Regions from separate parts of the Bradyrhizobium sp. WYCCWR15520 genome, predicted to be linked through region 1. Evidence: riboswitches for the same ligand, from Rfam matches in the RefSeq annotation. Region 1 holds a riboswitch; the other holds the start of a gene.
The links. A riboswitch is a leader RNA that binds a small molecule or an ion and turns the genes downstream of it on or off. The one in region 1 is predicted to bind cobalamin.
Positions count from the first base shown of each region.

Region 2: linked by a shared signal. The riboswitch ahead of AC0QUY_RS21500 (TonB-dependent receptor) and the one ahead of metE (5-methyltetrahydropteroyltriglutamate--homocysteine S-methyltransferase) in region 1 are both predicted to bind cobalamin.

Region 1 covers NZ_JBWBWM010000059.1:2,874-7,074, reverse strand. Annotated here, with positions in the region: cobalamin riboswitch at 1,537-1,732, shown strand; gene metE (5-methyltetrahydropteroyltriglutamate--homocysteine S-methyltransferase) at 1,835-4,162, shown strand.
Region 2 covers NZ_JBWBWM010000018.1:103,258-107,458, reverse strand. Annotated here, with positions in the region: gene AC0QUY_RS21510 (amidohydrolase) at 1-21, opposite strand, end outside; gene AC0QUY_RS21505 (LLM class flavin-dependent oxidoreductase) at 236-1,258, shown strand; cobalamin riboswitch at 1,338-1,533, shown strand; gene AC0QUY_RS21500 (TonB-dependent receptor) at 1,642-3,915, shown strand; gene AC0QUY_RS21495 (PepSY domain-containing protein) at 3,918-4,201, shown strand, end outside.

The DNA of each region.
Region 1 (4,201 bases):
GTTTTCTTCAGAGCCGCTCGCGCCTGAAGACGCGGAGGCGGCTTATTACATTACGAGGACGTCAATCGCCCGTCTTGCGGAGGCGTCCTCTTCTCGAAATTAGGATGGGTGACCGTACGCCGGCATTTACGAACAACTGTTCGCCGAGGCTAATGACCTGTATCTGCGAGAACCTGCTCGCACCATGCGTTTTTGCGGTCAGAGCCATTGAGATCCTGCAAATCAATCTCTTGCCGGATGCAGAAAAAAGGCCGCGCGAATGTTACGCGCGGCCAAGTCAGGGAGGAACGCCCCAAGGGGCGGCTGAAGGAGCATCGAGATGAGTAGATCGATCACTCACCGAGAACTCCAAGCTTGTGAGAGCATCAGTGTTACGAGACGCTTTTTTGTTCGTCTCTAGTCGCGCGAAGTGATCGAATACTTGAGTTCTTGCGCGGTTTGGCGGTAATTTTTGTACATGTCTCGCATCTTTTGTGCAAAGATGATCAGCTGGACGCATCGTTCAGCTCGACGTATCGGTCGGTCTACCGCGATAAGCCCGGATACCTAAGGAGGTCACCGTTCCCTTCTTTGTTCAGGCGGGATGTCGTTTCGGCGACACTCATCACGGGTCTCGGTGATCTATTACAAGCCTGTACGTGACGTGCGCTGCGAGTTCAGAATCGTGAGAAGCTACAGGCCTATGGGAATGTCAACGTAGCGCATCGATGGCTCGTCAGCGTCCGCCGGACCGAGCTGGTCCGAAGCCGACTGGCAAGCCGCAAGCGCTGCCGATGTCTGCTCTATGGCCTGCAAATGGCGAAGCATCACGCGGATATGGCGCGGCCAAAATGGTCGTTTCGGAGTGCGACGGTGGACGGTTCGAGTCCGCAGACGACAGAATGGATGACATGCCGCTCGAAGGCCACGAGATCGGGGGTGCCCGTAACTTTCAAGCACGGGCCAGGAAGGTGATGCGGCAGTCGTGCCTGAACGGGCTGTTTTTGGCCAAGGTGGTCGCTGAGCCGATGCAGGCGATAGAGATGCGCGGAGGTGGGCAACCTTCGGTCAATGGCTACGTCAGCGCATGGGTACGGCGATGCGACAGTAAGTTTCGGCAAGATATGGGTGTGCCTCGCGATATAGCATGTAGGCGCGTGCAGAGTTGGAGGCGGCCGCCTACCGATTTTCCTGCGGCGCTCACCACCGCGGAAAATTCGAACCTTTGCCGAGCGGATGCCGGGCGTGCCGCTGCTCGCCAATGTGACCGCCTTCGGCAAGACGCCGTTTCTTGCGGCGGCAGAATTCGAAATAACTAATCAATGGCGATCTGGCTCGTGTCGGCGCTGCGGGTGGCGAATAAGGCGCAGGAAGATGTGTAAGCTGGGATCGCGCAACCGCCGCACCCACATGATTGTCGATCGAATCCAGACGTGCGCCCAACTCTATGCCACGATCGGGCCACACGACGACGAGGCTAGATGCCTCCGTTCTCCAGACAATCGCTCCGAACCGCACAAAGAATTATCGAGAGGTTGACGGAACAGTCCTCTTGCAGGTAATCGGAGATGTCGAGGTTCTCCGGATGGATCCGGAGCTAAGAGGGAAGCCGGTGCGATGCCGGCGCTGCCCCCGCAACTGTAAGCGGCGAGCCGCTGTCCAATAGAAGCCACTGAAGCCACGCGGCTTTGGGAAGGTCGGATAGCGGCGACGACCCGCGAGCTAGGAGACCTGGCCCGACAATATATTCGTCCACGGGCGGGGTGTCCCGGTGGTGCGCCAAGCAGTTGCCGCTTTCCGCGGCTTTTCTGCACGCGTCCGCCATGGCCTTTGCTCCCAACATGGGGTTGAAGCTATGTCTCTTCTCTCGATTCCTGTCGCTACCCTCGGTACGCCGCGCATCGGTCCGCGCCGCGAACTCAAACTCGCGCTCGAGAGCTATTGGGCCGGAAAATCTGACGAAACGCAGCTTCTTGAGGCCGCGGCTGCGCTTCGCGCCGCCAACTGGGCGCGGCAGAAATCGCTCGGCGTAACCGTTATTCCTTCAAACGACTTCTCGCTTTATGACCATGTGCTCGATACCAGCGTGATGGTCGGTGCCATTCCGGAAATTTACGGTTGGAGTGCAGGCCCTGTTTCGCTCAAAACCTACTTTGCGATGGCACGGGGCGTGCAGCGCGATGACCATGACGCGAATTGCGGTCACGCCGAGCACAGCGCGGCAGCGCAGGAGATGACCAAATGGTTCGACACCAATTATCACTACATAGTGCCGGAATATCACAAGGATCAGACCTTCACGCTTTCCTCTCGCAAGCCGATCGAGGAGTACGAAGAAGCGAAAAACCTGGGTTATCAGACGCGCCCGGTGCTTGTTGGTCCGGTCACCTTTCTCAAGCTCGGCAAGAGCGCCGATCCTGCATTCGATACGCTGTTGCTTCTCGATAGGCTGCTGCCGGTCTATGTAGACGTTCTCCGCGAACTCACCTTAAGGGGCGCCGAGTGGGTGCAACTGGACGAGCCATGTTTGGTCCTGGACCTCGATGCTGCCACACGCGACGCGCTGCGCCGGACCTACACCTATCTGGCGAAAAAGGTTCCCGACGTGAAGATCATGCTCGCTACCTATTTTGGAACGATCGGCGATAACCTGGAAGCCGCTTTGACGTTGCCGGTTGCGGGCCTTCACATCGACCTGGTCCGCGCCCCGGAGCAGTTGGACGTGATTGTCGCCGACGCTCGAAGGGATCTTGTCATTTCCCTCGGAGTCGTCGATGGCCGCAATGTCTGGCGTTCGAACCTTCCAGCGGTGCTCGACCGGCTCGAACCTGCCATCGCAAGGCTCGGCAAGGACCGCGTGCAGATTGCACCCTCATGCTCGCTGCTTCATGTCCCGATCGATCTCGAACTAGAGACCGATCTCGATCTCGATGTGAAAAGCTGGCTTGCTTTCTCCGTCCAGAAGATCGGAGAACTCGCAACGCTGGGCCGCGTGCTGGCTAAAGGATGGGAGGAAGCGGCGGATGTACTTGAGGCTTCGGAGGCCGCGGCCGTCGCGCGCGAAACGTCACCCAACGTTCACAATGCGAACGTCGCCAAGCGAATGGCTGCAATCGATGGCAGCATGCGGCGTCGTCACAGTCCTTTCGCCCGGCGCGCCGAGGTTCAGCGCGCGCGGTTCCGATTGCCGACATTTCCAACGACGACGATCGGATCGTTCCCGCAGACGCTGGAGGTTCGCAACGCCCGCGCAGCCCATTCCCGGGGAACGATGAGCGACGCACAATACGAGCAGTTTCTCAAGGAGGAGACGGCGCGTGCGGTGCGCTGGCAGGAAGACATTGGTCTCGACGTTCTCGTGCATGGAGAGTTCGAGCGCAATGACATGGTGCAGTATTTCGGTGAGCGGCTGTCCGGCTTCGCATTCACCAAGCATGGTTGGGTTCAGTCCTACGGCTCGCGATATGTCCGGCCGCCCATCCTGTTTGGCGACGTCTCCCGGCCGACGCCGATGGCGATGGAGTGGTGGCGCTTCGCGCAATCGCTGACCAAGAAGCCACTGAAGGCGATGCTGACTGGGCCGGTGACGATCCTGAACTGGTCATTCGTCCGTGATGATATTCCACGGAGCGAAGCATGCCATCAGATCGCGCTCGCGATACGTGACGAGGTGATCGATCTGGAGAGGTCCGGCGCGATGATGATCCAGATTGACGAGGCTGCGCTCCGAGAAGGATTGCCGCTGCGCAAGTCACAATGGAAGACCTACCTCGGCTGGGCAGTAGACAGCTTCCGCATCTGCTCGGCTGGGGTGGCCGACGAGACCCAGATCCACACCCATATGTGTTATTCAGAGTTCAACGACATCATCGATGCGATCGCGGCAATGGATGCCGATGTCATCTCGATCGAGACGTCACGGTCAAAAATGCAGCTGCTTGATGCCTTCAAGAGCTACAAATATCCAAACGAGATCGGACCGGGCGTTTACGACATCCATTCGCCGCGCGTCCCGGATGCAGCCGAGATGAAAAATCTCATTGCGCTGGCGCGGCAGCGGCTTTCCGATGCGCAGCTCTGGATCAATCCCGATTGCGGCTTGAAAACGCGCCGATGGGAGGAGGTGCGTCCCGCGCTAACCAATATGGTCGCGGCTGCCCGTGAATTGCGGGCGGCGTCCTGATCCCAGTTGCCGATCTCCGACGTCTTTTTTCACAGGGGG
Region 2 (4,201 bases), on a different contig from region 1:
ATCGTGTTCAGTCAGGAACATGGGCAGCTCTTGCTATTGATATTTGGCGAGACAGACCAGACTTGACCATCGATGATTACATGATCAGCGAGGCAGCATACATTCAGATGTTTCCTTGCAGATGTTTTCCTAAAGCGACCACAAGACATTCGCTATCGATGGCGGGTAGCGCCTCGGGATCAAGGATCGCCTCCTGCAAGGCGGTTGAAGCTATTCGTGAAGATGGACTTCCCCTATGAAGAAGATCGGATTTCTCTCCTTTGGTCATTGGACCGCTTCTCCACAATCCCAGACACGCTCAGCCGCCGACACGCTCCTGCAGTCGATCGACCTCGCCGTTGCGGCCGAGCAGTTGGGTGCGGACGGCGCTTATTTCCGCGTCCATCACTTCGCCCGCCAGCTCGCCTCCCCCTTTCCCTTGCTGGCTGCCGTCGGCGCCAAGACCAGCCGAATCGAGATTGGCACGGCCGTGATCGACATGCGCTATGAGAACCCGCTCTACATGGCGGAAGATGCCGGTGCGGCCGATCTCATCTCCGGCCAACGTCTGCAGCTCGGCATCAGCAGAGGATCGCCCGAGCAGGTGATCGATGGGTGGCGGTATTTCGGCTTTCAGCCGGCCGATGGTGAAAGTGATGCCGACATGGGTCGGCGCCACGCAGAGGTCTTCCTGGACCTCTTGCGCGGCCGGGGTTTCGCGCAACCAAATCCCCGGCCCATGTTTCCCAACCCGCCCGGGCTGCTGCGTCTCGAGCCGTATTCCGAAAGCCTTCGCGAGCGGATCTGGTGGGGTGCCGGTTCGAATGCCACGGCAATTTGGGCGGCAAAGCTCGGCATGAATTTGCAGAGTTCGACGCTCAAGAGCGACGAGACTGGAGAAGCCTTCCACATCCAGCAGGCCGCTCAGATTCGGGCATACCGTGCTGCCTGGAAAGAGGCCGGCCATGCACGAGAGCCGCGGATCTCGGTCAGCCGCAGCATCATCGCACTCGTGAACGACCGCGATCGCGCGTATTTCGGACGCGGCGGCGAAGGTGAAGACCAGGTCGGATTCATCGACGAAAGCACACGGGCAATTTTCGGGCGCAGCTACGCTGCCGAGCCGGATGCGCTGATCGAGCAACTAAGAGCGGACGAGGCGATTGCCGAAGCCGATACCCTCCTCCTGACCGTCCCCAATCAACTCGGGGTCGAGTACAACGCCCATGTAATCGAAGCAATTCTCACTCACGTCGCACCCGCTTTGGGATGGCGTTGAGCCGCTCTCTTTTAGAGTAAGCGCCACGCTGATGTTGCAGTCGTGGGGAGGCGCGCGATTGACAGCCCTTTCAAATTGAAATTATGGTGAACATGACGGTTCTCCTTCGGGAGATCAAAAGGGAATACGGTGCGGGGATTTCCCCAACGCCGTGGCTGCCCCCGCAACTGTAAGCGGTGAGCCTTCGCCAAATGCCACTGGGCCTGCGGGCCTGGGAAGGCGGCGATAGGCAACGACCCGCAAGCCAGGAGACCTGCCGTCAGTCGTGGTCACACGCGAGCACATTGGGCGGGGTGTCCTGGTGGGTGTTGAGCCGTTCTCTCCTCGAGACAGCGGCCAAACAGCGTTCGCGGTGACGTGCCACGTTATCGCGAGCTATACTGATGAATTCCCATACCATCTTCGCGCCGCGGCACCGCCGGGCGTTTCTCAGCTCGATTGCATTCTCCTGCCTGCTTTTTCCCGCTGATGGCTGGGCACAATCCGGAAGGCCGAACCAGACGCTCGACCCCGTGGTGGTGCATCCGTCGGCAACGCCGGCGAATGCCCGCAGCGTCCGACGCGGCGCTGCTAGCCGCGCCGCGCGTCTCCGCCAGCAACGCAACGTGGCAGTCCACGGCGCTACGCCGGTCGCCACGCCGACAGGTCCGGCCTTCGCCGCACCGACGCTCAACCTCACCGGCACCAGCACGGCTGGCAGCCGGCTCGGCCTGACGCGGCTGCAGACCCCCGCCAGCGTGGAGGTGATCTCGGCTGAAACCATCGCCGAGCGCGGCCAGCAGAATATCCTCGACGCGGTGACGCAAAACGCCACCGGCTTCACGGCGAGCCCGGCACCCGGCAATGGCGGCGTCTCGTTCAATACCCGCGGCTTCACCGGCCTCGGGTCCGTGATGACGTTGTATGACGGCACCCAGCTTTATATCGGTGCCGGCACGGTGACGTTTCCGTTCGACACCTGGTCGACCGAGCGCATCGAGGTGCTGCGCGGCCCTGCGTCGGTGATGTATGGCGCCGGCGCGGTCGGCGGCGCCATCAACGTGGTTTCGAAACTGCCGTTGTGGGTCCCTCGCAACCAGGCCGAGGTCTCGCTGGACAGCAACCTGACGCGGCGAATTGCCGTGGATAGCGGCGGGCCGGTCAGCAAGGGCGTCGCGTATCGGATCACCGCCGCCGGCAATCTGTCGGACGGCTGGGTCGATCGCGACAACACCTCAAATGTCGCACTTCGTGCCGTAGTCCAGATCAGGCAGAACGAAGACGTCACCTGGACGCTGTCCACGGACTACGGCGACCGCAATCCATCGCGGTACTTCGGCACGCCGTTGATGAACGGCAAGCTCGATGAACAGCTACGATTCAAGAACTACAACGTCAGCGACAGCCACATCCGCTACCAGGATAGCTGGAACCAGGTGAAGACCGAATGGCAGGTCGCTGATGGAATCTCGATTCAGAACACGCTCTACTATCTGAGCTCCAAACGACACTGGAACGACGTCGAAAGCTATACCTATAATCCCGCCACCAGCCTGATCAATCGAAGCAGTTACATCGAGATTTTTCACGATCAGCAGCAGTTCGGCAATCGCACGGATGCGAAACTCCGCGGACATGTCCTTGGCATGGTCAATGAGTTCGTCGCGGGCTTCGACATCAACAGCATCAATTTTACTCATACCAACAATTCGCCCTATGGCGGCTTGTCATCCGTCAACCCGTTCAACTTCGTTCCAGGCGTATTCAACAGCCCGAACGCCACGGTTCCCGGCTTTGGCAGCGTGACCAACCAATACGCGCTGTTTGCCGAGAACAGACTGTCGGTCACCGAGCAACTATCCTTGATTGCCGGCATCCGTCAGGATGAGCCGACAATCACACGCACCGACTATGTCTCGCCCGCCAACAGCTTCGAAAAGTCGTTCTCCGCTACGACCTGGCGCGCGGGTGCGGTCTATACGCCCGTCAAGGATCTCGCTTTCTATGGCCAGTACTCCACCGCGGTCGATCCGGTCGGCGGGCTCATCTCGCTGTCCGCCGCAAACAAAAATTTCGACCTGGCAACCGGCAAGCAGATCGAGATCGGCGTCAAGCAATCGTTCTGGGGCGGCCGCGGCGAATGGACTCTGGCCGGCTATGAGATCGTGAAGAACAACCTGCTCGCACGCGATCCCAACATTCCGTCGCTGACCGTTCAGGTCGGCCAGCAATCATCGCGTGGCGTCGAAGCATCGGTCGGCCTCTTGCTCGACTATGGCTGGCGAATCGAAGCCAACACGGCCTTCCTGCGCGCGAAGTATGACGACTTCGTGCAGGCGGTCGGCGGCGCAAGCGTGAACTATGCCGGCAACGTGCCTGTCAATGTGCCGCAGAACGTCTCCAATATCTGGGCGACATGGGCCTTTGCACCGAACTGGTCGGCCAATGCGGGCGTGCAGATCGTCGGCAAGACCTTTGCGGACAATGCCAACACGGTCACTCGTCCGGCCTATAACATCGTCAATGCCGGGGTGCAGTGGAAGCCCGATCTCAACACCACCGTGTCATTCCGCGTCTACAATCTCTTCGATGAGATTTACACGACGTCGGGCGGCACCACTCAATGGCTGCTCGGAATGCCTCGCACGGCTCAGCTCGCCGTCAACGTGAAGTTCTGAGCGTGTCACGCACCCTGAAACGCACGCTCCGGCGGTGGCTGTATATCGGCCACCGCTGGGTCGGCATCATCACCTGCCTGTTCTTCGCCATGTGGTTCATTTCCGGCGTCGTGATGATGTGTGTCGCGTTTCCCGGCCTTTCCGACAAGGAAAGGCTGGCAGCGCTTCCCGATATCCGATGGGAGAAAGTGGCGTTGTCGCCGGACGACGCAATGAAGAAGGCTGGCGTCACCCGCTATCCGCGCGATCTCCGGCTTTCGATGCTGGCCGACGAGCCCGTGTATCG